DNA from 2 places in the Nocardioides sp. T5 genome. Region 2 is predicted to be linked to the other one. Evidence: riboswitches for the same ligand, from Rfam matches in the RefSeq annotation. Region 2 holds a riboswitch; the other holds the start of a gene.
What was found. A riboswitch is a leader RNA that binds a small molecule or an ion and turns the genes downstream of it on or off. The one in region 2 is predicted to bind cyclic di-AMP.

Region 1: it holds a riboswitch for cyclic di-AMP, as region 2 does, so the genes downstream of both, ACNKF0_RS14370 (NlpC/P60 family protein) here and ACNKF0_RS16440 (C40 family peptidase) in region 2, are expected to answer to the same signal.

Annotation. Positions count from the first base shown of each region.
Region 1 covers NZ_CP182415.1:2,938,652-2,954,232, forward strand. Annotated here, with positions in the region: gene ACNKF0_RS14350 (IS110 family transposase) at 1-501, opposite strand, end outside; gene ACNKF0_RS14355 (Flp family type IVb pilin) at 837-1,025, shown strand; gene ACNKF0_RS14360 (Flp family type IVb pilin) at 1,099-1,272, shown strand; gene ACNKF0_RS14365 (hypothetical protein) at 1,487-2,662, opposite strand; gene ACNKF0_RS14370 (NlpC/P60 family protein) at 2,736-3,662, opposite strand; cyclic di-AMP (ydaO/yuaA leader) riboswitch at 3,758-3,920, opposite strand; gene ACNKF0_RS14375 (hypothetical protein) at 4,039-4,245, opposite strand; gene ACNKF0_RS14380 (NYN domain-containing protein) at 4,311-5,552, opposite strand; gene ACNKF0_RS14385 (hypothetical protein) at 5,563-5,838, opposite strand; gene ACNKF0_RS14390 (DEDD exonuclease domain-containing protein) at 5,940-7,730, shown strand; gene ACNKF0_RS14395 (Lrp/AsnC family transcriptional regulator) at 7,771-8,049, opposite strand; gene ACNKF0_RS14400 (Ig-like domain repeat protein) at 8,383-12,354, shown strand; gene ACNKF0_RS14405 (hypothetical protein) at 12,391-13,014, shown strand; gene trpD (anthranilate phosphoribosyltransferase) at 13,016-14,044, opposite strand; gene ACNKF0_RS14415 (hypothetical protein) at 14,140-14,556, opposite strand; gene ACNKF0_RS14420 (cytochrome c oxidase assembly protein) at 14,549-15,538, opposite strand.
Region 2 covers NZ_CP182415.1:3,362,781-3,378,361, forward strand. Annotated here, with positions in the region: gene hppD (4-hydroxyphenylpyruvate dioxygenase) at 1-656, opposite strand, end outside; gene ACNKF0_RS16405 (Lrp/AsnC family transcriptional regulator) at 738-1,211, shown strand; gene ACNKF0_RS16410 (IclR family transcriptional regulator) at 1,240-1,875, opposite strand; gene ACNKF0_RS16415 (DEAD/DEAH box helicase) at 1,897-3,675, opposite strand; gene ACNKF0_RS16420 (DUF3039 domain-containing protein) at 3,672-3,965, opposite strand; gene ACNKF0_RS16425 (YqgE/AlgH family protein) at 3,989-4,543, opposite strand; gene ACNKF0_RS16430 (TetR/AcrR family transcriptional regulator) at 4,630-5,307, shown strand; gene ACNKF0_RS16435 (DUF3048 domain-containing protein) at 5,291-6,313, opposite strand; gene ACNKF0_RS16440 (C40 family peptidase) at 6,577-7,050, opposite strand; cyclic di-AMP (ydaO/yuaA leader) riboswitch at 7,054-7,259, opposite strand; gene ACNKF0_RS16445 (SDR family NAD(P)-dependent oxidoreductase) at 7,367-8,134, opposite strand; gene ACNKF0_RS16450 (phosphatase PAP2 family protein) at 8,260-9,309, shown strand; gene ACNKF0_RS16455 (HIT family protein) at 9,331-9,747, opposite strand; gene ACNKF0_RS16460 (excalibur calcium-binding domain-containing protein) at 9,900-10,622, shown strand; gene ACNKF0_RS16465 (cobalamin-binding protein) at 10,656-11,528, shown strand; gene ACNKF0_RS16470 (hypothetical protein) at 11,519-11,656, opposite strand; gene ACNKF0_RS16475 (hypothetical protein) at 11,743-12,021, opposite strand; gene ACNKF0_RS16480 (MerR family transcriptional regulator) at 12,023-12,820, opposite strand; gene ACNKF0_RS16485 (nuclear transport factor 2 family protein) at 12,899-13,249, shown strand; gene ACNKF0_RS16490 (TerD family protein) at 13,300-13,869, shown strand; gene ACNKF0_RS16495 (RDD family protein) at 13,886-14,386, opposite strand; gene ACNKF0_RS16500 (hypothetical protein) at 14,383-15,171, opposite strand; gene ACNKF0_RS16505 (type 1 glutamine amidotransferase domain-containing protein) at 15,269-15,581, opposite strand, start outside.

The DNA of each region.
Region 1 (15,581 bases), 420 kb from region 2:
CAGCTGCGGCAGCGCCTCGTGACGCAGCCACGCATCGTGCTTCCCGGTCCACGCGTCACCGTCGTAGTAGACGATCCCGTGGCGCAGCAGCAGCTTCGACAACCGGTGCCGAGCCCGCATCAGATCGCCTCGACAGTCCTCCCGCGCGCGGACCAGGTCACGGGCGGCCTCCTGGTCCGCTGAAGGGATCGCGACCGCGGTGACCTCGTCGAGTCGCAGCAGCCGGGCCAGGTGAACCGCGTCCTTGGCGTCGGTCTTCACCCGATCCCCCGAGGGCTTCTGCAACTTCGACGGTGCCGCGACCACACACCGGACCCCCGCAGCAGCCAGGTGACGATGCAGCCCGAACCCGGTCGGCCCGGCCTCATAGGTCACCGCGACCGGACCCGCCAGGCCTTCGATCCAGGACCGGACGTGCTCATACGACGGGGTCAGCTTCGTCTGGACCAGCTCGCCCGTGACGCCGTCGATCGCCGCTGCCGCGACAGATCGTGCGTGCACGTCGAGCCCAACGCTCGTACGCTCAGTGAACACCGGGGCCTCCCACAACTGTTGGATAGGCCGAGCAGGCAGCCCCTACTCGGTAACCCACGACCATTTGTGAGTGAGGCCCCGGCCCGCAACCCCTTCACCGCGAACGGGTCACTCATACCGTCTAGTTGGCAGGGTGGGCCATGTGAAGGCTCGCCAGGATGACCCTGGAATAGTCACAAGGGGCTACTCAACAGCAGCCGATCACCCGATTCGGCGGGAGGCAGACCTTGGCAGAGTCCTCTTCGACGGGTCCTCGCGGACTCGGACCGAGGCTCATCATCCAGACACAAGGGGAAACCATCATGCTCGAGAAGTTCATCACCTTCATGCTCGTCGGCCGCAAGGACGACAAGGGCGCCACGGCCACCGAGTACGGGCTGCTGGTCGGCCTCATCGCCCTCATCATCGTTGCCGGCGTCGGGTTCTTCGGCAACAGCCTCGACAGCTTCTTCAACAGCCTCGGCGGCACCGTCAACGGTTGGAAGAAGTAAAACGCCTGACCGACGTGGCCGGCTGCTCCGCCCGGAGTGGCCGGCCTGTCGCATTGCCCGAGAGGAGAGCGGCGTGAGTGACAGCGACCTGACTCGCGCGCGCGACGAGCGCGGCGCGACCGCCACGGAGTACGGCTTGCTAGTCGGCTTCATCGCAATTGCCATTGTGGCCGGAGTCGGTTTCTTCGGTGAATCGCTCGACGCGTACTTCACTGGTCTCAGCGCGTGGCTTGACGACGTCATCTGATCGTCTTCGATCAGCGACTCCGCGGTAATGACCCGCCCAGGCAAGCGGATGAGCCCCGGGTATCACCAGGGGCTCATCCGCGTCGGGCTGCCGGATAGACCTCCCACCGTGCCCGACCGGGTCGAGGGCACCGTGCAGCTGCGTACCCGAGAACCATCACGTCGAGGGCGACCGGATGCCGGTCGCCCTCGGAGCATTCTCCGGGTACACCGACTCAGAGGGCCACGTCACGTAACCGGCCCTGCCAGGCCCGCGTGAGCGAAGTGACCGTTAAACCAGCTCGTCGTTGGGCACCTTGGGCCGAGCTGCCGCGCGAGGCGACGGCGTACACCTCCACCAGTCCGCGCTCCCCCAGCCGCTCAGCAATGATTCGACACGCCAGCCAGGCTTCCTCGTAGCGGGCCTGGAGGTCTCGCGCATGGGTATCGAAGTCCGCCGCCGTTGGCAGTGCCTCCGGAACACCTTCCCGCCTGACCGCCTCGATGGCCCGACCCAGGGTCACGCGGTCCGGCAGTTGCGTGTCGCGGAGCGCAACGTAGTCGGCAAACCCCTCCATCAACCACGGCTCGACCGGCCTGCGGACCGCATTCGTCGCGACGTGGACCAGTTCGTGGCTCATCACCACCTGCGCACCTGCGCGGCGCAGCCTTTCAGTGACGTCCGGGTTCACAAACACGTGAACCGGTCCTTCGGTGTCAGATGCACGCCCGACGGGGGCAGTCACGGCGGCGATGCCGGCATACGTCCCGGGGTCGGCGCCGAGCGTCTCGTCGAGGCTCGTCGCGCTGGCAGGAACCTCGACCACGACGGGCGAGCTCCAGTCCGGAAGGACTCGTCGTACGACCTCGATCCCCCGCACCGCTCGTGCTGCCACATCTTCTGCAACGCTTGAGGGTCCGTCAGCCATCACCAGGACGTCGTTCGCCCGCGCCACTGACATCCGCCCGCGCAGCCACAGCGGTAACCGACCGCCGTCTGCAGTGGGCGCCTCGAACCCCGCGATGCCGAGCCCCTCGCCGTGCGGAGCAAAGCGCACCGCCACGTCGCTGCGAGCCGGCTCTTCGTCGAAGCCGCCAAGCTGCCACGTGAGCTCTGCTGTGCCGGTCCACGAGCCGTCCGCCGAAACGGTCCCCACCTGGTCGACGTAGCGCGCGGAGACGGCCGTGAGGTCCAGCGAGCGGACGTTCGTTGCGATGCCCGCCAGCAGGCTCTCTGCTGAGGGGACGTCAGGGGGCACCAGCTGCTCCAGCTCCGTTCGGTCGCGGCTGTCGATGGCGTCGACGAACGCCGCCAGGGCGGCCGCGGCCTCCGCCGGGCTCGCACGATGCGCCTCGGCGGGACGCGGCGGCGCAACCTCCTGACGTCCGTCCCGCGTGAGGACGACGACCACCAGGACGACAGCGAGGAACAGCGAAAGGCCGGCCGCCCACAGGAGTGGACGACCGGCCTTCGAGGTCTGCGTGTCAGCCAGGACGGACCGCGCCGACGTAGGGCATCGAGTAGAGGCCCGAGACGGCAACACCGGTGCCGGGGTTGGCGGCGTGCACGATCATGCCGTTGCCGATGTACATGCCGACGTGGCTGATCGGGCTGTAGTAGAAGACCAGGTCACCGGGCTGCAGATCGCTCGCCGCGATCCGCGGGCCGGAGCTGAACTGGGCGCTGGAGGAGTGCGGGAGCGACACACCGGCCTGCGCCCAGGCACGCATGGTGAGGCCGCTGCAGTCGAACGCGTTCTCGCCCATGGCACCGTAGACGTAGGCGTCGCCGACCTGTGCCATGGCGTACTGCACGGCAGCAGCGGCGCGACCAGACGCCGGCACGGAGACGGAGCTGGGCGCGCGGGTCGTGGTGCCGCGCGAGGCGAGCACGCGGTCGCGCTCCTCGGCCTCGAGGTCGGCGAGCAGCTCCTTGGCCTCGGCCAGCTTGTCGTCGACGGTGTCCTTCTCGGCGCTCAGCTGGTCGGTGAGCTCCGCGATCTCCTTGGTGCGGGCACCAGTGGCCTCACGGCGGATCTCGAGGGCTGCGAGCTCGGTGTCGTAGTCGGACAGCAGCGAGGCCTGGAGGTCGTTGAAGGACGACATCGTCGAGAGCGAGTCGAGGAACGCTCCCGGGTCGTCGGAGACGACGATCTGACCGACGGTCGAGATGCCCTCCCCCTCGAGCTGTCGGACGACCGCGTCGGAGACCTGGTCGCGGACGGCGTCGAGACGCTCGTCCTGGCGTTCCTGATCGGCCTTCAAGCCGTTGAGGTCGCTCCGCAGGTCGGCGAGGTCGAGCTTGGCGTCGTGGAGGCGCTCCTGCGCCGCCTCGGCCTCGTGGTAGAGGCGGTCGACGCGGACCTTGACGTCCTTGATGTCGGGGTCGGCCTGCGCGGGGGTGGCGGGCACGAATGAGATGGCAGCGATCGCGGAGAGACCAAGAACGGTCGCGCCAACTCGCTTGCGGGTGTGAGCCACGAGCGGGGGAACTCCTCGGGGTGTCGTACGCCTACCAGGTGAGCTGACGGGTTCGGCACGACTTGGCCTACCTCTGCTCCTCGCGCCGCTCGCGCAGCGCACCTCACAGAGGATTCACCCCAGGGGGAAGTGTGGTTCCCCGGCTCGTCGACCACGGGTGATGCGGGGGGCGTGGTCCACGACTCGGCGCGACGCCCGCGCGGGCCGGGTGACCCACTGCCACGGACGTCAGCCCACACCCTAAACCGCCCACGGAGCGGTCGCCAATCTTCGGGCCAACTTGTGGGAAGTCGTGTCGGACCCCGGCTCAGGCTGACTCGATGACCGGGCCGCTGACTGGCTCAACGAGCCTCAGCGGTGGCACGAGGCCGCCCGAGGCCAGCACGTCGAGCGCGGCCATCTCGTCGTCGTCGATGGTCAGCTCGGGCGGTGGGCCGAGGAGCACCGTCACCACGCAGTCGTGGCAGTGCAGCCCGCGCACCACGCAGGTGTCGCAGTCGATCCGTGTCGTCATGTTCCGAACGGTGACAGGAGCCACCGACAGCGCCTCCGCGGCGTGTCGCGGACCGGCGTGTCGGGCTAGGAGCCGATCACGCCGAGCAGCGCCGACGTCGGCACCGACCGCGCACCCGCTCGGACGATGTCGCGTGCCACCGCCTGGTCGTCACTGACAACCACGACCACTCGCCCGCGGGGCTCCGCCGCCACGAGCTGGCGGATCACGTCGTCGGCGATGACGCCCTCCGGGCTGAACACCACCCGGACGCCACGCGGTGCCGGCATCGCCGTACGCACCGTGGACTCCGCCGCGTCGAACACGACGGTCGTCTCCGCCCCGGTCCGCGCGACCAGCGGTCCCAGCGCCGCGACCAGTCTGCTGCGCTGGGCCTCGAGGCTCGCGGTCGGCCACCGCTGCTTCGTGACGTTGTAGCCGTCGATGACGAGCCGCGCTCGCGGCAGCGAGAGGGTCTGCTCCAGCGTTGCCGAGGTCGCCGGCGCGCTCGACGCGGGCGCGGACTCGATGCCCGCCAAAGCCGACTCCACGGCGTCGCCCGGCGAACCACTCACCGCGGGGAGGGCGAGCTCGCGCCGGAGCCCGGTCGCGGCGTCGATGACCGCGTCGAGCAGGAGCCGGGCCCGGATGCTGGCGGTGTCGCGGTCGGACCGCGCGTCCCGGCGGCTTGCCGCGAGGCCGGACTCGGCCTCCTCCAGCTGCGCGCGCAGGCGTCGTACGTCTGCCTCCGCCGTGCGCGTCGCCGTCTCAGCCGCCGCGACGGCCTCGTCCCGGGCGGCGTACGCGGCGACCCGCGCCTCCTCGGCCGCTCGGAGCACACCGCGGGCCTCCCCCAGCCTCTGGCGCAGCACCTTGTGGTCGGCCTTGGCGCGCTCGCGCTCGGCGCGGTGCTCGGCGCGTACGGCGGTGAGCTCGGCCTGCAGCGCAGCCACCTGGGCGGACAGGCGGGCATGTTCTGCGTGCGCCTGCTCGTCGCGCGACTCGTCGACCTCGAGGGACTCAGCGACCTCCGTGACGACCGCCTCCCAGCCTTCCTCCCTGGCCAGCCACGCGCGCGCAGCCGCGTCGACCGGATCATCCAAAGACGCCTGCACCGCCGCGACCTGCACCGCCGCGTGCTCCCGGAAGGTGTCGTCATCGAGCGCAGCCCAGATCACCCTGCCACCGAGCCTCGCACGACGGGCGGGCGCGAAGCCTGCGACCTTGCGCAACGCGGGAGGAACGGGGCTGACCGACGGCAGGACCGCCGAGACCAGGGCGACCACCCGCAGGCGCAGCCGCTCCGGCACAGCCGCAGGGTCGGTCACGGTCGTTCCGTCACCCGGCGGCCGGGTCGGCCGACGTGTCGGCCGCGGCGCGGTCAACCAGCTCGATGGCGTCGTTGCGGCCGCACCAGCGGCAGGACACCGACTCGACCGCTTCCGAGAGCACGGTTTCCTCCTCGACCTGGTGGTCGCCGGCGAGGTCGAAGTGCCAGTAGTCCGTCGTACGGCGGGTGCGCGTCACGTCGAAGCGGGTGAGGTTGCCGCAGCCGGCACAGCGCCACCGCTCGCCGTCGCCGGGAACGCGGAGGTCGCTGATCTGCTCGGGCACGGGGTCTCCTCGTCGTCGATCGCCTCTGGAGTCGGGCGCGGTCAGCGTAGTCCGCGCGCCGTGCGCCGCGATGTCGGATCCCACGTCTAGCGTCGTCGGACATGAGCACCACCGCCCATCGTCCGTCGAGGGAGAAGTCCCGCTGGGAGGCCCAGCGCAGCTTCGACGAGCTGGGGCGGCCGCTACGAGACCTCACCTTCTGCGTGGTGGACCTCGAGACCACGGGCGGCTCCGCCGCGGCCGGGTCGATGATCACGGAGATCGGGGCGGTGAAGGTCAGGGGCGGCGAGGTGCTCGGCGAGTTCCAGACGCTCGTCAACCCCAACACCGAGATCCCGGCGTTCATCGCGGTGCTCACCGGGATCAGCAACTCGATGGTCCACGACGCCCCGCCGATCGAGTCGGCACTGCCGGCCTTCTTGGACTTCGCAGAGGGGTGCGTCCTCGTCGCGCACAACGCGCCGTTCGACGTCGGTTTCCTCCAGCACTTCGCGCGCCAACAGGGCCGACCCTGGCCGAGGTTCGAGGTGCTCGACACGGCGAAGCTCGCACGGCGGGTGATCACCCGGGACGACGCCCCCAACTGCAAGCTGTCGTCGCTGGCGAAGGTCTTCAACTCCACCACGACGCCCAACCACCGTGCGCTCTCAGACGCCCGCGCCACCGTCGACGTCCTGCACGGGCTGATGGAGCGGCTCGGCGGTCTCGGCGTCCACACCCTCGAGGAGCTCCAGACGTTCTCCGCTCGGGTCAGCACTGCACAGCGCCGCAAGCGCCACCTCGCCGAGGGGCTCCCCCACTCCCCTGGCGTCTACCTCTTCCGCGACGACCGCTCGCGTGTCCTCTACGTCGGGACGTCCAAGGACCTCCGCACCCGGGTCCGCACCTACTTCACGTCGTCGGAGACCCGCACCCGCATGGGCGAGATGGTCGGCCTGGCCGAGTCCGTCACCGGAATCGAGTGCGCGACGCCGCTCGAGGCGGAGGTCCGGGAGCTGCGGCTGATCGCCGAGCACAAGCCGAAGTACAACCGGCGGTCCCGGTTCCCCGAGAAGGTGCACTTCCTCAAGCTCACCCGCGAGGCCTGGCCCCGGCTGTCCCTGGTGCGCAAGGTGCTCGACGACGACGCCGACTACCTCGGGCCGTTCTCCTCCAAGAAGACGGCCGAGAAGTGCCTCGCGGCCCTCCACGAGACCTTTCCCGTCCGGCAGTGCAGCGGGCGCCTGCCACTGACCCCTTCTCGATCGGCCTGCGTGCTGGCCGAGATGGGTCGGTGCCTGTCCCCCTGCGACGGCTCGACCGACGCATCGACCTACGCCGCGATCGTGCGCCAGCTGCGTGACACGCTTCTGCGCAGCCCGCAGGAGGTCGTCGAGGCGATCAACGAGCGCATGACCGCACTCGCCGACCGCGAGCGCTTCGAGGAGGCGGGCGTCCATCGCGATCGGCTCGCGACCTTCGTCCGCGCCGCCGCCCGCACCCAGCGGCTGTCGGCGTTGGCCCGCTGCCCGGAGATCGTCGCCGCGCGACGGGAGGACAACGGCCGCTGGTCCGTGCACGTCGTACGCCACGGCCGACTCGCCGCAGCCGGAATCATCCCGCCCGGCGCCGACGCCCACCAGTACGTCCGCGAGCTCAGCGCCAGCGCTGAGACCGTCAGCGACGCTCCCGGCCCCGTGCCGGCCGCGACGGCCGAGGAGTCGGAGAAGATCCTGCGCTGGCTGGAGTCGCCCGGGGTGCGGCTGGTCGACGTCGACGGCGAGTGGGTCTGCCCTCTCGGTGGAGCAGCCCGCCACCTCGCGGTCTACGACGCGGCCAACCAGTCGCGGCTGTCGCTGGTGCCGTTCGACGAGCAGCGCCTGCCGTCGCCGGTCCACCGACCGGTGCGATAGCCGTGGTTCGAGGAGGGCGCTCTGCGCCCGTCGCGAGACCTCAGTCGAGCCCGATGCTGAAGGCAGACTCCAGGTCGTGCTTCGAGTACGTCCGGAACGCGATGTGCGTCTCCGTCTCGGTCACACCCTCGACCTTGTTCAGCCTGTCGGCGACGACAGCGGCGACGTCCTCGTGCTCGCGCACACGCACGAGCGCGATCAGGTCGATCTGTCCGGTCACTGAGTAGACCTCGCTCACGCCGTCCAGTGAGGCGATTGCCTCGGCCACCTCGGGGATGCGCGCGACGTCGGCCTTCACGAAGACGATGGCGGTGATCATGGACTCACCGTAGCGCCACTGCACCGGCACCCGAATGGACGGACCCGTTAGTCATTTGTGACTAGTGAGCATCCATTCCGAACCCCGGAGCGCGAGGCCCACCTAGCGTGACGGCGTCTGAGCCACGCCACGAGGGGACTTCCGGGGATGTCACGAACGCTTGTCCGATCATTCGCGCGCGCCGCAGCCGTCGCCGGATTGTGCCTGGGGGGCTTGGCGGCACCGGGGCAGCTCGCACACGCCGCACCGCCGGCGCCGACCGGCCCGACGGCCGACGGGACGCCCATCCCCACCTTGTCATGGGATTCACACCCGGGCGCGACCAAGTACCGCGTGCAGGGCTCCGAGACCTCGTCCTTCTCGTCACTTCTCTTCAACCAGGAGACGACCGCCACCTCGTACACGCCGACCCGAGTGCTTCGTGCCGGCACCCTCTACTGGCAGGTCCAGGCCATCGACGGCTCAGGCGCCAGCGGCTGGACGGGCTCGTCCGTTGTTATCGGCGACCTCGCCAAGCCGGCCAACGTGACCGTGTCCCCACAGGTCGCGCTCCCGCCCGTCTCTCCCCCGATCGTCTCCTGGGACGCCGTCCCGGGTGCGATCTCCTACGACGTCGAGATGGACAACGAAGGGGACAGCGTCGGCGGCACGGTGAAGGACGTGAAGACCACCACCTACGTCTGGCCTGACCCTCAGGGCGTCGGTGAGCGTGAGGGCTCCGAGGACTTTCACGTGCGCGTGCGGGCGAAGTTCGACAACGGCCTGCAGAGCGAGTGGACCGACTACAAGAAGTACGACGTCGCCCAACTGGACCCGGTCACCTCGGCCACCTGCGACGCCAAGCTCGTGTGCGCCCCCGAGGACGAGACAAGCGTACGACCGCGGGTCGAGGTGCAGGACGTCGTCTTCGACTGGGACCCGGTCAAGGGCGCCAAGGAGTACGAGATCTGGGTCGCGCTCGACCCCGACTTCAACACTCAGATTGAGAAGCGCAAGGTCCTCTCGACCCGGTACTCCCCCACGACGACCTACGACAACAACACGTACTACTGGAAGGTGCGAGCTTACAACGCCGCGGGCGAGCCGACGCCGTGGCCAGCCACTCCCAACGTGTTCGACCGACGCTGGACCCTTAAGCCCTCTCTGGTGTACCCGCCCGTGACCACGGCGAACCCGATCGGCGACGACGTCTACTACCAGTGGTCGCCGGTACGCCACGCCACGCGATACGTGCTGGAGGTGGGCAGCGACGAGTTCTTCACTCCTGGCACCTACGCGTCGTGCTACACGCAGTCCACGACCTACGTCCCGGGGTTCAACAGCGACCGCTGCTCACCGTCGCAGGGTACGACGACCTTCTGGCGAGTCCGGGCGCTGGACGGCCCCCGCTCCCCGCAGGTCAACGGCGTCTACTCGGACACCGGCAGCTTCGTCTACGACAGCGGTCGAATCCAACCGATCTCGCCCGTCGGCATCGACCCCGTCGCTGTCCCGACCTTCCGCTGGCAGCCAAGCCCCGACGCCAACGCCTACAAGATCACCGTGACCGGAGCTGCTGGGACTGTTGATGCGACGACGTCCGCGCTGTCCTGGACCCCGACCGCATTGCTCCCGTCCGAGAGCGACAGGGATGACCCAGACCGCGAGCCAGACTCGTTCACGTGGAAGATCACGGCGATCGACGGCGACGGTCGTCAGTCGCCGACCTTCACGGGTGGCACGGTGGATGTACTCGAGTCTCCGATTGCTGCCGGCCCCTCACCGCTGAGGCCCCTCCCGCTCGCGTCGGGACAGATCTCGTCGAGGTTCCCAGCCCTCGCATGGCAACCGATGGGATCGACCGTCGAAGCGCCCGTCTATTACAAGCTGCGCGTCTCGGAGACGCCGGGCTACGTGCTTCCTGAGTCTGCCAGCCCGATCCTGTCTGCGAAGCTTGCATACCCCGCAGTGACGGACCTCTCTACCTACTTCCTGCGGCCGGGGACCAAGACCTGGTGGGTGGAGGCCTTCGACGCAAAGACGAACACCAGTCTTGGGAGCGGTCCGTCGTCCACCTTCACGATCGAGGCGCCTGCCCGAGCGGCCGGGCACCAGGTCGCCCTCGACGGCCGGTCCGTGGACGAGGCGCACACATGTGCGAAGCGTCTCGTCGTGATCAGCGGGGTGACCGACGACCAGACGGTCTGCGCCGGCATGTCGGCGACGCCCGTCCTGGACTGGGAGTCGGTGCCGGGCGCCGGTGGCTACCAGGTCTACGTCGCCGAGGACCCCGACTTCACCAACCTCGTCTACGACGGGGTGCAGACGATTGGGTCGCGGTTCACACCCGCGGAGGCGCACTCACCGAGTGCGCTCCCCGACAACGAGTCCGGGTCCGCCTACTACTGGTACATCCGTCCCTGCACGCGGGTCATGCCCGCGGTCAACTGCGGCCCAGGGCCTTCAGGTCAGATCGACTCCGGGGCCAGTGCGTTCCGCAAGGTGTCTCCGCGAGTCGAGCTCGCGTCACCGTCAACTGACGCCACGCTGGGCGACCAGGTGACGTTCCGCTGGACCGACTACCACCTGACCAACCAGGCGACGACTCCCGTGTACGACGGGACGGTCCCGCCCTATCAGACTGCGCAGCGCTACCGCCTCCAGGTCGCGCAGTCGGCGACCATCACCGACAGCAACACGATCGATGACGTCACCGTGGACCAGGCCACCTACACCGCCTTCACCAAGACCTACCCCGAGGGTGACCTGTGGTGGCGCGTCCAGGCGATCGACGGCAGCAACAACCGTCTTTCCTGGTCCGAGACCCGCAAGATCGTGAAGGCGACCCCTGCCGCGAACCTCGATCCCGACACCGCCGCGGCGCCCGAGCGAACAGTCGTCGACCCGGTCGCCCGCCCCGCGTTCAACAGCCGCCAGGCAGCGGGTAGCACGCTGTTCCGGTGGAGCGCCGAGGACTTCGACGCCACGTGGGAGCTCGAGGTCTACAAGAACGACGACACCGTCCCGTCCACGGGAAACCAGGTGTTCCGGACGGTGACCAAGCAGGCCGCCTTCGTCCCGGCGACCCCCCTTCCGCCGTCGTCGGAGCCCTACCGCTGGCGCGTGAGGCGCACCGACGTGGGTGGCAAGGCAGGACGGTGGTCCGACCTGGGTCGGTTCTACGTCGACCCGCTCCCGGTGCAGCTCACCAGTCCCACCGACCAGGCTGCCGTGCAGCCGATGGGGACCACTTTCCAGTGGGCGACCTACGGCGGGGCCTCGGCCCGTGCCGCCAGGTACACAATCGACATCGAGCCGGCGAGCAGTGGCGCCACCAACCCGGGTGCGGTGACGACCGCTGCGACCAGCTGGTCCTCTCCCGCCAACCTGGCCAATGGCACCTACACGTGGTCGGTGAAGGCGCTCGACGTCGCTGGCAACAGCATCGGCTCGAGTCCGACCTGGAGCTTCACCGTGGACGCTGGCCTGCGGGCGGTCACACCGACGCAGATCGGGGCTCCCGAGGGATCGTCTGTGGGCAAGACGCTGACCAGCGTCGCACCGGTGTGGAACCAGCCCGACGTGCAGGTCAGCTACCAGTGGCTGCGCAACGGCTCGGCGATCCGGAACGCGGTCGGCCCGACGTACACCCTGACGACCGATGACTACACCCGCGTGGTCTCCCTGCGGGTGACGGGCACCAAGCCCGGTTACCTCAACGGCGTGTCCGTGAGCAACGAGGTCGCCGTGACGGCCGGAGGCGCGCTGCAGAGCGTCGGGGCTCCCACGATCAGCGGCTCCGCGGCCCCCGGCGGCAGCCTCAAGGTGACGACCGGCTCGTGGTCACCCGCGGCGTCGAAGTTCCGCTACCAGTGGCTCCGGACCGGCGTCCCCATCCCGGGTGCGACCAGTGCGACGTACCGCGTCACCTCGGACGACGCCGGCAAGGACCTGTCGGTCACCGTCTTCGGCTCGGCCGAGGGGTTCAACGAAGGGGCGACCACCTCGGCCGCGGTGGCGGTCGCCCGCCTCCAGTCGACCTCCGCCGGCGCACTCAAGTCATCGCGGGTGAAGGTGGGCAAGCGGGCGAAGATCACCGTCACGGTCGCCGTCAGCGGACTCACCACCCCGACCGGCGTGGTGCAGGTCCTCGACAAGGGCAAGAAGGTCGGCCAGTTCACCATGGCGCCGGTGCACAAGGGCAAGAAGACGCTCAAGCTGAAGAAGCTCAAGAAGGGCAAGCACAAGCTGCAGGTGGTCTACCTCGGCAACGCCCAGACCTTCGGCTCGAAGTCGAAGAAGATCATCCTGTACGTCGTGAAGTAGCGGCCCAGCGGTCACGGCGGGGGCTAGTCTCCCGCCGTGACCTGGCTCGCTGACCACTGGCTCGACGTCCTCGGATGGGGCGGCAGCGCGTTGCTCGTCTACTCGCTGCTCCAGGCGAGCGTCCTGAGGTTGCGCGTTCTCAACGCGATCGCGTGCGTGATCCTCATCGTCTTCAACGCGGCGCTCGAGGTCTGGCCGATGGTCGGGATGAACACCGTCCTCGTCGCCATCAACGCGTGGTTCATCGTCCGGCTGCTGCGGGACCGGCACGACGAGACCGCCTTCGAGGTACTCGAGGTCGGTCCCGCCGACGAATACCTGCGCCACACGCTGCGGGTGCACGGGGCGGACATCCTCAAGTTCAACCCGACGTTCGTCCACGACCCGGCCGATACCCAGGACGCCTTCCTGGTGCAGAAGGGCGACGAGACCGTCGGCGTCGTCCTGCTGCGCAAGGACGGCGACACGGCCGACGTGCTGCTCGACTACGTCACGCCGCGCTTCCGCGACTTCTCCCCCGGCGAGTTCGTCTGGCGCAAGAGCGGGCTGCTCGCCGACCGCGGCATCCGGCGGGTGGTGACCCCGCCCGGGATGGTCGGCGCCTACTACGACCGCCTGGGTTTCCGGCGCGAGGGCGAGTCGTACGTCCTCGAGCTCTGAGTCAGGCCGAAGTGGCTGCCACCCAGCGCTCGAGCGCAGCCTGCGCGGCACCCGAGTCGATCGCCTCGGCCGCTTTCGCCACTCCAGCCTCGAGAGCGACGTCCACGTCCGCGTCCGGCGCGTCGTAGACCGCAAGCGCGGCGCCCGCATTGAGCACCACCGCGTCGCGGACGGGGCCCTGCTCGCCGGCCAGGAGACGGCGTACGACGTCGGCGTTGTGGGCGGCGTCGCCGCCGCGGAGGTCCTCGGTGGTCGCCCGCGCGATGCCGAGGGACGCCGGGTCGACCGACGACTCGGTGACCGCGCCGTCGTGGACGCGCCACAGCGTCGAGGTGGTCGTGGTCGTCAGCTCGTCGAGGCCGTCGTCCCCGCGGAAGACCCACGCGTCGACACCTCGCCCGGCCAGGACGCCGGCCATGACCGGCGCCATCCGGGCGTCGGCGCACCCGATGGCCTGGGCCTGCGGCCGGGCGGGGTTGGTCAGCGGGCCGAGGATGTTGAAGGTCGTCGCGATCCCGAGCTCGCGGCGCGGCACGGCCGCGTGGCGCATCGCGGGGTGGAAGGCGGCGGAGAAGCAGAAGGTGATGCCGGCCTCCTCGGCGATCTCCGCAACGCGCGCGGGCGCGAGGTCGAGGCGGATGCCGAGCGCCTCGAGGACGTCGGCGGAGCCGGACTTCGAGGACGCCGAGCGGTTGCCGTGCTTGACCACGAGCGCGCCGGCGCCGGCCGCGACGATCGCCGCCATCGTGGAGATGTTGACCGACATCGACCGGTCACCGCCCGTCCCGACGACGTCGAGGAGCCGGCCGGGCACCGAGATCGGGTTCGCTGCGGCGAGCATCGCGTCGGCGATGCCGGTGACCTCCTCGACCGTCTCGCCCTTGGCGCGGAGCGCCACGACGAGCCCGGTCAGCTGGACCGGGGTCGCCGCACCGGCGAAGACCTCGTCCATGGCCCATCGCGCCTGCTCGGTCGTCAGGTCGCCTCCGGCGACCAGCGTGGAGAGGACGTCGGGCCAGGTGTGGGACATGGGCCCGAGTGTTCCAGACCCCCGGATCACCGGGACCCGGGCATGGCCGGGTTTCGAGACGGTCGCTGCGCGACCTCCTCGACCAGCGAAGAAGCTCAGGAGGTGGCCGGCACCGAGGGGCGGAGCAGGCCGATGACGGCCTCGGCGAGCTGGATCGGGTCGATCGGGTGCGGGACGGCGGCCTCGGCGCGCGACCAGGTGGCGAGCCAGGCGTCCTGCGGGCGACCGGTCAGCACCACGACGGGCGGGCACTGGTAGATCTCGTCCTTGAGCTGCTTGGCGATGCCCATGCCACCGGCGGGCACGGCCTCGCCGTCGAGGATCGCGAGGTCGATGTCGCCGCGGTCCATGTTCTGCAGGACCACCGGCTCGGTGGCGACCTCGACGTACTCGAGCTCGGGGAGGTCGGGGTGCGGACGGCGACCCAGCGCCAGGATGACCTGCTGGCGGGTGTTCACGTCGTCGCTGTAGACGAGGACCTTGAGCGAACGGTCTGCGGCGGCTTCAGTCACGAGACGCATCGTAACCGTCGTCACCGGTCGCCGGCGCCGAGGCATGCGTCACAGGCCTCGCCTTCGGCGTACGCCGCTCCGCGAGGTCGAGCCGCCGGTCCTCGCGATCGGCCTCCTTCATCGACGAGCGCACCCATTGGGTGAAGAGCACGCCGAAGAAGAGGACGCCGATGAGGTCGCCGCTGGCCCAGAGGATCCCGCCGGCCAGGTGCTGGTCCTCGAGCATCGGCGGCAGCCACGCGCCCATCGGTCCCTCCCTGAGCGCGGCGTAGTGCTCCTCCCCGATGAGCGTCGTTTGGCCCATGATCGTGACGCCCAGGAACGCGTGGAAGGGCAGTGTCATGAGGACGAGGAGCACCCGGAACGGGTAGCCGACCCGGCCGGGCACCGGGTCGATGCCCATCAGCGGCCAGAAGAACAGCGTGCCGACCAGCACGAGGTGGATGTGCATCATCTGGTGGACGAAGGACGAGCTCAGGCTGGCGTCGTACCACGGGCTGAAGTAGAGCGCCCAGGGCGAGGCGACGTAGAGCACGAACGCCAGGGGCGGGAACGCCAGCACCTTGGCGACCCGGGAGTGGAGCACCGCCAGCAGCCACCGTCGCGGCGTCGCCGGCAGCGTGCGCAGGGCGAGGGTGACCGGCGCGCCGAGCGCCAGGGCGAGCGGCACGACCATCGACAGCACCATGTGCTGGACCATGTGCACGCTCAGGAGCGTGGTGTCGTAGATGCCCAGCCCCGACATGGTGGCGAACGCGAAGGAACCCATCCCGAGCACCACGAACGACAGCGTCCGACCGATCGGCCAGCGGTCCCCGCGGCGGCGCAGCACGCCCACCCCCACGGCGTACAACCCGACCGCCCAGATGGTCACCACGAACGGGATCGGGTCGATCCCCCAGTCCGTCAGGACGCGTCCGAGCGTGAATCTCGGAAGGACCTCGGCGGCGTCCGCGGAGAGGGCGAGGAGGGTGTTGAGCACGCTGTGAACTTTATGACGGAGCAACACAGGGGGTCGGGGTGCC
Region 2 (15,581 bases):
ACGTTGCCGACGATGTGGTCGAGGGCCTGGAAGAGCCGCTTCGGCTGGTCGGCCTTCTTGTCCCAGCGCGGCTCGACGGCCACGTAGCCGGGGAGATAGGGGCCGGCGTACGTCTCTCCGTCGACGGTGCGCTGCACGAGCGTGTGGCGGGTCTCGCCGTAGGTCGCGATGGCGGCGATGCGGACCTTGCCGTGGTCGTCGGCCACGGTCTCCGGCTCGACGAGGACCGTCGCGCCGGCCTTGCGGGCCTGGGCGATGCACTGGTCGACGTCGGGCACCTCGAGGGCGATGTCGACGACGCCGTCGCCGTGCTTGGCGTGGTGGGCGATCAGGTCGCTGTCGGGCGCGACGGCGCCGCTCAGCACGAACTTGATGGAGCCCGACTTGAGCACGTACGACTTGTGGTCGCGGTTGCCGTTCTCCGGGCCGGAGTAGGCGATGAGGTCCATCCCCCAGGCCGAGGCGTAGTAGTGGGCGGCCTGCGTGGCGTTGCCGACCACGAAGCAGATCGCGTCCCACCCGGTCACCGGGAACGGGTCGGCGTCGGCGTCGTACTCCACGAGGCCGACGAGCTGGCGCAGCTGCTCGAGGGAGAGGTCGGCCTTCATCTCGTCCACGGTCAGGGCGCCACCGGTCGAGGCGATGTCAGTCGTCATGGGCCGAACCCTGCCCAGTCGCGGCAAGATGTGCAACAGTACGTCGAAACGTCGGACAATCTGCACAGTCGAGGAGCGCCGATGGACGAGATCGACGGCAAGGTGATCGACCTGTTCGCCAGCGAGCCCCGCCTGGGCGTGCTGGAGGCGAGCCGGCGGCTCGGCATCGCCCGGGGCACCGTGCAGGCGCGCCTGGACAAGCTCGTCGCGGCGGGCGTGATCACCGGGTGGGGGCCCGACCTCTCCCCCGAGGCGATCGGCTACCCCGTCACCGCTTTCCTCACCCTCGAGATCCGCCAGGGCTCGGCCGACCGGGGCGGCCACGACGCGGTCGCCGCCCACCTCGCCGGCATCCCGGAGGTGCTCGAGGCCTTCACGATCACCGGCGCCGGCGACATGTGGGCCCGCGTCGTCGCGCGCTCCAACGCCGACCTGCAGCGGGTGATCGACCTGGTGCTCACCGAGCCGGGGATCGACCGGTCGACGACCGTGATCGCGCTCGCGACCCAGATCCCCTACCGGGTCGTGCCGCTCGCCCGCGCTGCCCTCACCTGAGCCGCTGCCCTCATCTGAACCGCTGCCCTCACTTCAGCCGCTGGGCGACCTCGGCCGCAGCAGCGATCACCTGCGGCGCGACGACGTCCTCGTCGATGGCGCCGTCGAGGGTCACGATGCCGACACTGGCGCGGAGGCCGTCGACCCCGCGCACCGGGGCGGCCAGACCGCGGGCGCCGGTCTGGAGCTCGCCGCTCGTGACGGCGTACGCCGCCTCGTCCACGTCGACCAGCCCGATGGCCTTGCCCGCCGCGCCCTGGGTCAACGGGTGCCGGGCACCGACCCGGTAGGAGACGTGGAAGTCGGTCCAGGACGGCTCGACGACCGCCAGCGCGAGCGCCTCCTCGCCGTCGGCCACCGTGAGGTGGGCGGTCGAGCCGAGCGACTCCGCGAGCCTCCGCAGCACCGGCATGGCGAGATCACGCAGCAGCGGCTGCACCCCGCTGGCCAGGTGCAGCACGCCGAGACCGACGAAGAGCCGTGAGCGCGCGTCGCGGCGGACCAGCCCGTGCTGCTCCAGGGTGCTGACCAGCCGGTAGACGACCGTGCGGTTGACCTGGAGCCGGTGCGAGAGCTCGGTGACCGTCAGCCCCTCGGGGCTCTCCGCCAGCACGCGGAGCACCCGCAGACCGCGGTCCAGCGTCTGGGAGGTCTCGGAGGGCACGCCCTCAATATGGCAGGAAAGTCAGGAGGTCTTGCGCACGGCCCACTCGCGGATCCGGTTGATCCGCTCGTGCAGCTGCTCGGCGTTGGCCACCGCGGCCGGCGGGCCGCCGCACTCCTTGCGGAGCGCGTTGTGGGTGATGCCGTGCGCCTGCCCCGTGCGGTGGTGCCAGGCGGCGACGAGTCCGTTGAGCTCGCGCCGGAGCACTCCCAGCTGCTGGTGGGTGCTGAGCTCCTGCACCGAGTCCACGACCCGGTCGCCCACGCCGTCGGCCTTCTGCTTGCGAGCGCGCTCGCTCTGGCGCGAGTGCAGCAGCTCGCGCACCTGGTCGGGCTCGAGGAGGCCGGGGATGCCGAGGAAGTCCATCTCCTCCTCGGAGCCGGACACGACCTCGCCGGAGTGGCCGAACTGCGCGCCCTCGTAGAGCACGTGGTCGAAGGACGCGGTGGAGCCCAGCGCCTCCCACGACATCTCGAGCTCGTCGGAGGCGCCCTCCTCGGAGTTGGCTGCGGCGAGGAGGTCGTCCTCGGCCGCGAAGATGTCGTCCTCGTCCTGCACGCGGCGCCCGAGCACGTGGTCGCGCTGGGCCTCCATGTCGGAGGCGAACTCCAGCAGGTGCGGGACCGAGGGCAGGAACACCGACGCCGTCTCGCCGCGGGACCGCGCGCGGACGAAGCGGCCGACCGCCTGGGCGAAGAAGAGCGGCGTCGAGACGGTGGTCGCCCACACGCCGACGGCCAGGCGCGGCACGTCGACGCCCTCGGAGACCATCCGGACGGCGACCATCCACCGGTCCTCGGAGGCGGTGAACTTCTCGATCTTCTTCGAGGAGCCCTTCTCGTCCGACAGCACGACGGTCGGCGACTCGCCGGTGATCTTCTTCAGCAGCGCGGCGTAGGCACGCGCGGTCTCCTGGTCGCCGGCGATCACCAGCCCGCCGGCGTCGGGCACGTGGCGACGTACCTCCGACAGGCGCTTGTCGGCCGCCTCGAGGACCGCGGGGATCCACGACCCGCGGGGGTCGAGGGCCGTACGCAGCGCCTGGGCGTGCATGTCCTTGGTGAGCGGCTCCCCCAGCCGGGCGACGACCTCGTCGCCGGCGCGGGTGCGCCACTGCATCTCCCCGGAGTAGGCCATGAACAGCACCGGGCGCACGACGTGGTCGGAGAGGGCGTGGGCATAGCCGTAGGTGAAGTCGGCCGCCGAGGTGGGGATGCCGTCCTCGCCCGGGGCGTAGCTGACGAACGGGATGGGGTTGATGTCGGAGCGGAACGGCGTACCGGTCAGGGCGAGCCGCCGGGTGGCCGGGTCGAACGCCTCGCGCACGCCCTCGCCCCACGACAGCGCGTCTCCGGCGTGGTGGATCTCGTCGAGGATCACCAGCGTCTTGAAGCGCTCCGTGCGGATGCGCATGGCGAGCGGGTTGACCGCGACACCGGCGTAGGTGACGGCGATGCCGACGTAGTCGTCGGAGGTGCGGCCCTTGCCCGCCGAGTAGGTGGGGTCGATCGGGATGCCCGCCCGCGCCGCGGCCTCGGCCCACTGGGTCTTGAGGTGCTCGGTGGGCGCGACGACGGTGATCCGGTCGACGACGCGGCGGCTGAGCAGGTCGGCCGCGACCGTCAGCGCGAACGTCGTCTTGCCGGCGCCCGGGGTCGCGACCGCGAGGAAGTCCTGCGGCTGCGCGGCGCGGTACTTGTCCACCGCCGCCTGCTGCCAGGCACGGAGGGAGGGCGCGGTGCCCCAGGCGGCCCGGTCGGGCCACGCGGGGGGCAGCGGCGCGTCAGGCCGCGCCGTCACGCCTCGGGACCCGAGCCGTCCGAGCCGGACCCGCCGCCGGGCTTGTCGCCCGACTTCATCGAGTCCCAGATCTCCTTGCACTCGGGGCAGACCGGGTACTTCTCCGGGGCCCGTGACGGCACCCAGACCTTGCCGCACAGCGCGATGACGGGCGTGCCCATGACCATCGCCTCGGTGAGCTTGTCCTTGGGCACGAAGTGCGAGAACCGCTCGTGGTCTCCCTCGTCCGTCGGGACGGTCTGACGCTCTTCGATCGTCTGGGTGCCCGGGGAGAATCCGATGGTGCTCATGATGGGCAAGCCTAACGCGGAGATCAGTTCATGTCGGGATCGACGGGGCGGTTCACGTGCCAGGCGAGCATGCCGGGCTGGCGCCGCATCACGTCGCGCCACAGCTCGCCCGGGTCGTCGCGGAAGGCGTCGGCGGCCTCGCTCGTGACGACGTACCAGCTGCCCTCCTCGACCTCGCCGTCGAGCTGACCAGCACCCCAGCCGGCGTAGCCCGCGAACACCCGCATCGCGCTGAGCGTGCCGTCGACGAGCTCGGTCGGGGTGTCGAGGTCGACCATGCCCAGCAACCCGGCGACCGGACGCCACCCCACGGGCGGGTCCTGCGGGTCACGCAGGGCCCCGACGGCCAGGGCGCCGTCGGTGCCGACCGGTCCCCCGCGGAACAGCACCTCCGGCTCGGCCACCACGTCGCGCCACGGCTCGAGGACGTCGGCGACCATGATCTGCGAGGGGCGGTTGAGGACCACGCCCAGCGCACCCTCCTCCGTGACGTCGAGCAGCAGCACGACCGTGTCGGCGAAGTTGGGGTCCTGCAGTGCCGGCGTCGCCACCAGCAACATCCCCGAAGCGAGCTGCATGCCTCCACTATGGCCGACCTCGGGTCACGGCACACCACCCCGGCGACGCCCCCTCGACCGCGCCGGGGTCACCTAGGCTGCGGGCCATGGAGAACCGCGGCCGGCAGCGCTACTCCGACGCGACCAAGCGGGCGCTGGTCGAGGTGGCCGAACAGCTCTTCACCGAGCACGGGTACGCCGCCACCTCGCTCGACGCGATCGCGGCCGGCGCCGACGTCACCAAGGGCGCGCTCTACCACCACTTCAGCGGCAAGCAGGCGATCTTCGAGGCCGCCTTCGAGCGCGTGGAGTCACGGGCCACGTCCGGCATCGCGCAGGCGACCGAGGGTCACCGCGACCCGTGGGACAAGGCGCGGGCCGGGTTGCGCGCCTTCCTCGCCGCAGTCCAGGAGCCGGGCTACCGCCAGGTCGTGGTGTCCGACGGACCCTCGGTGCTCGGTCACGAGCGCTACCGCGAGCAGGAGGAGCGCTCGACGTACGCGATCGTGGACGAGATCGTGCGGTCCGTGCTGACCGCCGACGGCGGCGCCCTCGACGACGCCCGGCTCGACGACGCGATGCTCGACACCTTCACCCGCATCTTCTTCGGGGCGATGTCGGCAGCGGGCGGCTCGGTCGCCGTCAGCGACGACCCCGCGGCGGCAGCCCAGCGGGTCGAGACGGCGGTCGGCATCATCCTGGCAGGCCTCCAGCGCCTGCTCGAGGAGGACGCCGGAGCGCTACGGGCGAGCCCGTTCGACGCCGGGACTACTTCGCGAAGGTGACGTTGCCGTTGACGGCCGGGACGAGCTCGACCCACACGTGCCCCGCGGGCACGGTGAGCTCGCCTCGCTTGGTCGAGAGCTCGATCGGACCCTTGAGGCCGTCCTTGCTCCACGTGCCCTTCACGACCCGACCGCCGTGGAAGAGCAGCGCCGAGCCCTTGCCCTCGAACTTGGTCTCGGGCACCGGGTAGCCCGCCGGGTCGCGGTAGCCCGCGTCACCGACGCGCACCCGCAGCACGAGCACGGAGTCGGCGGGGAACTGGTCGCCCTCGGCGGCGTAGGAGTCGGTGTTGACGTAGCCGCCCTTCTGGAACTGCCAGCTCGTGGAGTGCGCGCCGAAGTCCGCGGTGAGCGTGCTGGCCTTCGCACCCTTCGGCAGGTCGGCCTCGTCCCCCCACGGCAGGTAGGGGGGCGGCTCCTCCTCGGCCTTGAGGCGCTTGGCGATGTCGCCGAGGCGGGCGAAGAGGTTGTAGGGGGCCGAGCGCGTGGTCTCGCGGTAGACACCGGCGTCGCCCTCGGTGATCCAGGGGATGCCGGCACCGTTGACGCGCTGGATCGTGACCGGGGCCGCGCCACTGGTCACGACGGTCGCACCCTCGGGCACGATCCCGATGTCGCTGGCGCGCATCGAGCGGACCGGGCCGATGCTGGCGGGAACCTTCGAGTAGTAGAACGCGGCGAGACGCGTGTAGCCGCCCTCGACGAGCTCCTCGACGACGAGGTCGGCCGAGCCGAGACCCACCTGAGGGGCGCTGGAGGAGGTGTTGTCGACCTTGGTCACCACGACGGGGTGCCGGGGGGCGTCAGCCTTGCGCTCGAGCCCGGTCAGGGGCCAGTACGTCGGCTCCGGCGGCTCCTCGGTCGTCTCGGAGGCGGTCGGCTCGGAGGACGCCGAGGCGCTCGGCGCCGGGTCGTCGTCGCCACCGCTGCAGCCGGCGAGCAGCAGCGTGGCCGCCGCCAGGGTGGCGACGATCGCGCGGGACGAGGGGTGGCGACGGTGACGCACGGGGGACTCCGATCGAGCGGGGGTGTCGAGCCAAGGAAAGTCTGGGGGCGGGGGGGGGGGGGGGGGGGGGGGGGGGGGCCCCCCGCGCCTTCCCGATCGGGGAAGGCGCGCCACAGGGTAGATCAGCAGGAACGACCTACCAATCCTGCACTGTCACCCGCATCCGGGCGCCGTTCAGGCGCGGCGGAGGGTCCCGCCGAACCACGCGGAGGTCCACGGAGCGGCGACGTGCACGCGCGAGCCCGGCCGCGGGGAGTGCACCATCAGCGCGTGCCCGCGCGACCAGCGCACCAGCGCAGGAAGATCGCGGCGTGGTAGACGCCGCCGCTGCCGTAGAAGAACATCAGGTCGCCGGGACGCATGTCCTTCTTCGCGATGCGACGAGCAGCACCGGCCTGGGCGCTCGAGGTCCGCGGCACGGCGATGCCCGCTCGGCTGTAGGCGTAGCGGATCAGGCCGGAGCAGTCGAAGCTCGACGGACCGGCGGCGCCGTACGCGTAGGCGTCGCCGCGCTGGGCCATCGCGATGTTGCGCGCAGTGAGCACCCGGTTGGCAACCCGACGCTTGGCGCTGACCCGCGCCGTCTTCTTCGTCGTGGTGGTCGTGGCGGAGGTGTTGTCGGAAGTGCTGCCGCTGGGTGCAGCGTTGGCAGGCAGGGCGCTCATCGTCGATGCGGTGAGGCCGAGCCCGGCGAGGGCGAGCGCGAGGGCTCGTACCTTGTGAGGGGTCGCAGGCATGGTTCGTCCTTTCCCACGCCTGTGAGGTGAGCTGTCGGGCTAGGGCTGGAAAGTGCCCTGCCACCGCGCTCCCGTCGTGCTGCTGAGAGCTTGGGCGGCTTCGCCCCGAGCCGGTCGATGACCGGCAGTGGAACCTGTGGGTCCCCCACTCCTGCCCCGGTGTGTCTCGGGGGTCGTCCCGGCCGGGCAGGACTCGGCGTAGTCCGGGACGGTTGGGTCTCTCGACCGCCATCCAAGGTGACAGACGACCGATGGAGACGCAAAACGGCCACGGCCCCCGAGCGGGGACCGTGGCCGGGATCACGCCCGGGAGGGCTCAGCCCAGCTTGCGCCCACCGTCGACGTACAGCGTCTGACCAGTGATGAACGACGCCTCGTCGCTGCACAGGAACGCCGCGGCCGCAGCGATGTCCTCGGGCTGGCCGACGCGCCGTACGGGCGTCGCCTCGGCGTTGAGCCGCTGCAGCTCCTCGGGCTCCATCTTGAGGCGGCGCGCGGTGGCGTCGGTCATCTCGGTGGCGATGAAGCCAGGAGCGATCGCGTTGGCGGTGACGCCGAACGGGCCGAGCTCGATGCCGAGGGTGCGGGTGAGGCCCTGGATGCCCATCTTGGCCGCGGAGTAGTTGGCCTGGCCGCGGTTGCCCAGCGCGGAGACGCTGGAGAGGTTGAGGATCTTGCCGTACTTCTGCTCCACGAAGCGGGACTGGGCCGCCTTGGTCATGTTGAAGACGCCCTTGAGGTGGACGTTCATCACCAGGTCCCAGTCCTCCTCGGTCATCTTGAAGAGCAGGTTGTCGCGGGTGATGCCGGCGTTGTTGACGAGCACGTGGATGCCGCCGAGCTCGTCGACCACCCGCTGCACGGCGGCCTCGGCCGCGGCGGCGTCGACGACGTCACAGCCGATGCCGACGGCGCGGGCGCCCTCGGCCAGCTCGAGCCGGCCGGCAGCCTCCTGCGCGGCGGCCTCGTCGAGGTCGAGGACGGCGATCGAGGCACCCTCGCTCGCGAGGCGCTGCGCGATGCCGAAGCCGATGCCTCGCGCTGCTCCGGTGATGACGGCGACGCGACGGTCGAATCGACCCATCTCGTTTACTCCTCAGGTTCGGTGGCTGCTTGTCGTCCGGAGCGTAGTGGGCGCACGTAGCGAGAACTCGTGAAGGTTGGGTGCAGGCGATGCGCCATCCGGGTCCACCTCGCTACGGTGGACGGATGGGACGGGGGGGCTTTCGTGGCGCCGTCGCCGTGGCAGCGGCGATGGCCGTCGCCACCGCGCTCGTCGCTGCCGCCTACGACCTGCCGGTGCGCGACCCGGACGGGGTGTCGATCCCCACCTGGGTGCGGCTGCCGGCGATCGTGCTGCTCGCGGTCGCGCTCGACGTGGTCCCGCGCTGGGTGGCCGCGATCCGGCGCGACGCGGTCGGCGCCTGGCCGGCCTTGCGCGCGGTCGTCCGCGAGCGCTGGAACCGCGACCAGGTGCAGTTCACCGTCGTCGGGCTCGCCGCCTGGTACGTCGCCTACGTCGCGTTCCGCAACCTCAAGGGATACCTGCCGTTCGTCACCGACCGGCTGTGGGACACCGAGCTCGCGCGCGCCGACCGTCTCCTCTGGCTCGGTCACGACCCGGCCGACGTCCTGCACCAGGTGCTCGGCACCGGCTGGGCGGCGTGGCTGATGTCGGGGGTGTACGTCCTGTGGATCGGCCTCGTTCCGGCGATGCTGGCGATCGCGCTCGTGTGGACGCGTCGCTCCCGCACCGGCGAGCTCTACGTCACCGCGGTCTCCTTCAACTGGCTGATCGGTGTCGGCGTCTACTACCTCGTCCCGTCGCTCGGCCCGATCTACTCGGCGCCGCAGGGCTTCGCGGACCTGCCCGACACCTTCAACACCGGGGTCCAGGAGCTGCTGCTCGACGACCGCGTGGCCGTCCTCGCGGGCCCCTGGGACACCCGTGCGGTCCAGACCATCGCCGCCTTCGCCTCGCTGCACGTCGCCATCACGGTGACCACGTGCCTGGTCGCCGAGCTCATCCGGCTCCCTCGGTGGGTACGGCTGTCCGGCTGGGTCTTCGCCGGGCTCACCTGCCTGTCGACGGTCTACCTCGGGTGGCACTTCTTCGTGGACGTGCTCGGCGGGGTCGTGATCGGCACGCTGGCGCTCGTGCTCGCCGCCTGGACCACGGGCCACCCGCTCCGGCGCCGGGACCGGACGTGGACGCTGCGCGGGGCCCGGGCGCGCGAGGAGGAGCAGGTCGGCTCCTGACCGGCTGCGCCCGCCGCTCGCTCAGCCGGACGCGAGCGCGTCGCGCAGCTTCTCGGCGTACGCCGCCGCCTCGCCGTCGGCGTACTTCGTGCGGGGCCAGAAGAAGCCGCGCAGCCCGTCGCCCTTGGTGCGCGGCACCACGTGGAGGTGGAGGTGCGGGACGGACTGGCTGACCGTGTTGTTGATCGCGAGGAAGGACCCCTGGGCACCGAGCGCGTCCTTCACCGCCGTCGCGAGGCGCTGGGCGGCGGCGAGGAACCCGTCGCGCTGCGCCGCCGGGAGGTCCGGCAAGGTCACCAGGTGCGTGCGCGGGACGAGCAGGACGTGGCCCTTGAAGAGCGGCCGGGTGTCGAGGAAGGCGACCAGGTCGTCGGTCTCGAGCACGAGGTGACCGGGCAGGTCACCCGCGACGATCTGGCAGAACACGCATCCGTCCACGCCTCGGATCGTGCCACGCCGTCGTGTGGGGCACCGGCGGTCGGGGTGGGGCGTGCCTGGTCTCGACGGCGACTTGGCCCGTTCCGCCCACGTGCGGGCCCCGCCGGTGTGAGGCTTCGGTGTCAGCACCGAAGACTTCCGTGGGGGAACACATGCACCACCAGCTCGTCCGCGCGCTCGCGCTCGCCCTCGTCGCCCTGGGCCTCGGCGTCACGGCCCAGGCGCCGGCGTCCGCCGTCATCGACCGCGACTGCGGTGACTTCGCCAGCCAGGCCGCCGCCCAGAACTTCTACCTGAACGCCGGCGCAGGTGACCCGCACCGCCTCGACGACGACGGCGACGGCGTCGCGTGCGAGTCCAACCCGTGCCCGTGCATCGGTCGGGGCACCACGGCGCCGCAGCAGTTCGCCAACACCGGGACCAGCCAGACCCAGACCCAGAACCAGACCCAGCAGGGCCAGCGGACCTACCGCGAGACCGGCAACGTCGTCCGGGTCACCGACGGTGACACCCTGCGCGTCCGCCTGCGCGGCGGGGCGCACGTCTCGGTCCGCATGCTCGGCATCGACACCCCCGAGCGGGGTCGTTGCGGCGCGGACGCCGCCACCGCCAACCTGCGTCGCCTCGCACCGGTCGGGTCGACCGTGCACCTCGCGTCCGACCGGACCCAGGCGGCAAAGGACCGCTACGGCCGCCTGCTGCGCTACGTCGCACGCAAGGGCGGCTACGGCGACCTGTCCTTCCGGCAGGCCTGGGACGGCTACACCCGCCCCTACGTCTACGGCGGCAAGCCCGTCGCGCGGCACCGCGCGTACGTGCGCGCCATCGGCCACGCCCGCAGCCACGCACGCGGTGCGTGGAAGGGCTGCTGGTGACGCCGGCCTGAGAGGTCCCTCTAGGCTCACCGGATGCGCATCGTCTCGCTGATCCCCTCCGCCACGGAGATCCTGTTCGCGGTCGGGGCGGGTGACGACGTCGTCGGGGTGACCTTCGAGTGCGACCACCCGCCGGCGGCGCGCGAACGGCGCGTGGTGTCGACCTCCGCGATGCCGGAGGGCCTCGCTCCTCAGGAGATCGACGACTTCGTGGCCGCCGCGATGACCGCGGGCGAGGACCTCTACCGGCTCGACTCCGGGGCCCTTGCCGAGCTCGACGCCGACCTCGTCGTCACGCAGGACCTCTGTGCGGTCTGCGCGGTGGACGTCGACACGGTCGACGAGGCGCTGGGCTACCTGGGGTGCCGCGCCGAGGTGGCGACCCTCGACCCGCACTCCCTCGACGACGTGCTGGCTTCGATCACCGAGGTCGGGCGCCTCACCGGCAAGGCCGAGGAGGCGGACGCGGTGGTGGCCGGCCTCGAGGCGCGCCTGACGGCGGTCGCCGACCGGGTCGCCGGTCTCGAGCGACCCCGCGTGCTGGTGCTCGAGTGGACGGACCCGCCCTTCGCGCCCGGGCACTGGATCCCGGAGATGGTCACCCGCGCCGGTGGCGAGCCGGCCCTCGGCGTGGCAGGCACCCGCTCGGGCCGGATCACCTGGGAGGAGGCGGTGGCCTCACGGCCCGACGTCGTGGTCTGCGCCCCGTGCGGCTTCGACCTCGAGGGCAGTACGACGCTCGCGCAGGACGTGCGCGACCGGTTCCCGGGCGTGCCGGTCTGGGCGGTGGACGCCGACGGCCACTTCGCCCGCCCCGGCCCGCGCCTCGTGGACGGTGTCGAGGTGCTCGCGGGGATCCTGCACCCGGACGCGGTCGCGCCGACGACCCACTGCCGTCAGGTCTGAGGACGCTCCACCCGCACCAGGACGTCGAACCTCCGCCCGTCCCGCAGCGCGGCGAACGAGCCGACCTGTTCGAAGCCCAGCGACTCGACGGTCCGGCGCGCCCGGGCGTTGAACGACGCCACCGTCACCCGGAACGCCGCGGGCGCGAACGTCGTACGCCCGAAGTCGAGCCCGGCCGAGATGACCGCCCGCCCGAGCCCACGCCCCTGTCCGGTCAGCGAGGGCCGCAGCCGCCGCCGGTGTCCAGCGCGGCGTCGTCGTAGTCCCAGCCCGGTACCTGCCCGTCCGGGCCGAAGGAGCGGAAGCCGATCAGCCGCTCCCCCGCCACCACCGCGTGGAAGCCGAGGGCGGGGTCGAGCAGCTCGTCGGGTTCGGCGCCCGCGAGGTCGTAGACGTCGTACGGCGGGTCGTAGCGCCAGGTGGCCAGGTCCTCCGCGCGCTCGCGCGCCAGCGGCGCGATGCGGATCGTGCCGGGGTCGATCAGGTGGGCCACCTCAGCCGCCCGACACCCGGAAGACGGGCCAGCCGATCTCGGTGCGCCACCGGGTCGGGTCGGCGGTGTCGCGCGGCCCGACGAGGTAGGTCTCGCGGATCGGTCCGGCGACCGCGAGCGCATTGCCGACCACCCACGTGCCGACCTCGCCGTAGGTGACCTCGATGTCGTCGTGGCTACCGACGTGGGTGGCGACGGCCAGCTCGACGGCCGGCAGCACGACGGAGTGCACGCGCCCGGACCGGGGAGCCTCGTGGGTCGGCACGTGCACCAGCACGTGGCCGCGGCCCACCTCGAAGAGCGCGTTGTCGTAGACCCCGCCCGGGGCGCCGGTCGGGTCCGCGACCACGGCATCGAGCTCCGCCATCGCGCCGGCGTACCAACCCAGGACCTCGTCGTGGGCCACGTCGCCCTCGACCGCCGCCACCTCCGTCGCAGGAACGGCACGCAGCTCGACGTGCACGGGTGCAGGCTCGGGAGCCAGCAGGCGGCGCAGCGACGCCACGGCTGCGCGCGTCCGGTCCAGCTCGGACTCGAGGCGGTGCAGGTGCCCGGCGACGACGCCCGCGCGGGCGTCAGGGTCCGACGTGGAGACGATGCGGCGTACCTCGGGCAGCGGGACGTCGAGCTCACGGAGGCGGTGGATGACCTGGGCGGTCGGGATCTGGTCGACGCTGTAGTAGCGGTAGCCGGTGGCGTGGTCGACGGTGGCCGGAACGAGCAGGTCCGCATCGTGGTAGCGGCGCAGCGTGCGCACGCTCAGGTGGGTCAGTCGCGAGAACTCGCCGATCGCCAGCATGCGCGCAGTGTGCACCCTCCCCCCGAGGGAGAGTCCAGTGCTTGACCCTCTCGCGGGTGTACGCCGCACGGTGGTCGCATGACCACCACCGACATCACACCCACCCAGCTCCCACCCACTGTCCGCGCCTTCCTCGAGGCCCACGCAGCCCACGACGTGGACGCGGCCGCCCGGACCTTCGCGCCCACGGCCGTCGTCCAGGACCAGGGGCAGACGTTCCGTGGCACCGCCGAGCTGCTCGACTTCCTGCGCCACCAGGGCGGGGAGTTCACCTACACCACCGAGCTGCTCGGCGGTCGGCGGATCGACGAGACCCGCTGGGTCGCCGTGAACCGCCTGGAGGGCGACTTCCCCGGCGGGGTCGCCGACCTCGACTACCGCTTCACCCTCGCCGAGGGCCTCATCACCGAGCTCGTGATCGGCGGCTGACACGGCCCGCTGCTGTACGTTCGAGGGGTCCCCGACCGGAGGAGCGACCCGTGATCGAGCTGGCCAAGGGGCAGGAGCTCACCCTCACCCACGAGGACGGGTCGAGCCTGACCACCGTGCAGATGGCCGTCGGCTGGGACCACTCCCCCACGGCCGGCTTCATCGGCAGCGGCGCACCCCCGATCGACCTCGATGCCTCGGCCGTGCAGTTCGCCGGAGACCAGTTCTTCGACCTGGCGTACTTCAACCACCTCGCGACCCGTGACGGCTCCGTGGTGCACCTCGGCGACAACACCACCGGCAAGGGCGAGGGTGACGACGAGGTGATCACCGTGGACCTGGATCGGGTCTATCCCCGGGTCGACTCGATCCTGTTCATGGTCAGCAGCTACCAGGGCCACTCGCTGGAGTTCATCCGCAACGCCTACTGCCGCCTCGTCGACCACGACGGCACCGAGCTCGCGCGTTTTACCCTGACGCTCGGGGTCCGCGAGACGGGCCTCGTCATGGCGCGCTTGCACCGCGACGGACCGGTGTGGAAGCTCCGCACGATCGGGACGGGCATCGCGCTCAAGACGCCCACTGACTCGCTCGAGGCGCTCGTACCGTTCCTCCGGTGACGGCACGCCCGGCCGGTCAGTGTCGTCCCTCGCCCCGGGCGGAGGGGTGGGGCAGCCAGTCGTAGGCGACCGAGGTGTGGAGGGCCAGGTCCTGGAGCGACCGACGGTCGCGGTCGACGGCGCACCACAGCAGGCCCACGGGGAAGAACGCGCACGTCACTGCTCGGGCGAACGACCGGACCAACCCCAGTCGCCCGCCGTTCCTCGACGTCACCCGGACCCCCCAGACGTGGTCGCCGATGCTGCGACCCGCCATCCACCACGCGACGGTCAGGTAGAGCACGAGGTAACCGATGAAGAGGGTCACCGACCACAGGAGCGACGGGTCGGGCATGCGGAAGCTGCGTGGCTCGAGCACGAACCGGACGCCGACCAGAGCGGCGTACGAGCCGACGAGCGCGGCAGCCACCACGAGGGCGTCGACGACGGCCGCTGCCACGCGCGTGACGACACCGGCACTTGCGCCCTGGTAGGAGCGCGCCTCGCGGGGGACGCTCAGCATCTCCGGATCGCTCACGGCGGCGCCTCGGGCGGGACGCGCTTGCGTCGGAGCCGGAAGAGGTGGTTCTCGAGGCTCCTGCTGATGGCCTCGTCGGCCGAGATGCCCGTCATCCGTGCGCCACGGATGGTCTCCGACGCCATGGAGCCGCTCGAGTCACGGATGATGGCGGGCAGGTCGATGGCTTCGATCACCTCCTCGACCATCGCGACGAGGTCGACACGAGCGATCACTGCGTCGATGTCGAGCCGGGCGGCGATGGCGTCGATGTCGACGCCGGCCACCGCTGCGTCGAGGTCCACGCCCGCCACGGCCGCGTCGAGGTCGACCCGTCCAACGATCGCGTCGAGGTCGATGGCGTTGATCACCTCCTCGACCATCGCGACGACGTCGATCCGGCCGATCACGGCATCGATGTCGAGGCGGGCGGCCACCGCGTCGACGTCCACTGCTCGTACGACCTCGTCGAGGGCGACGTGGTGGAGGACCAGCCCGGTCAGGTCCAGGCGGGAGACCACCCGCTCCACGACGACGGGCGCCCACTGGTCGAGCAGCGCCTGCGCCGCCCGCACCAGGTCGGCGCGGCGGGTGGCGCCGTGCCGGGCCGCATCCTCGAGCAGCGTGGCCGGTTGCCACCGCTCGGGGACGAAGCGGGGGCGCCAGATCATCCGCTGGTGCAGCAGTGGCAGGTCCACGACGGCACGACCCAGCGCCACGCCGGTGCCGACGACCGCACCGGCCACTCCCAGGGCGACGTCGACCACCTGCTGCGGCTCGTGCAGGACAGCGCCTTCGACAGGCACTCGTGGCGCTTCCGCCAGGCGTGTCATCCCCCCAGCCTGCGGCTGCGCCGTCGGGGCCGCCTCACCCGTTCGGGATGAGTGAGGCGGCCCGGCGGTGTCAGGACGAGAGCAGTCCGACGACCTTCTGCGCGGCCTCGGTGCTGGAGGCGGGGTTCTGGCCGGTCACCAGCTTGTCGTCGACGACGACGAAGGGCTCCCACGAGCTTCCCGAGGAGAAGGTCGCGCCGGCCTCGCGCAGACGCGACTCCAGCAGCCAGGGCGCCTTGTCGGCCAGACCGGCCTGCTCCTCCTCCTCGTCGGTGAAGGCGGTCAGGTTGCGCCCGGCGAACAGCCAGGAGCCGTCGGCGCGCTTGGCGGGGAGGAGTCCGGCCGGGCCGTGGCACACGGAGGAGACGACCTTGCCGCCGTCG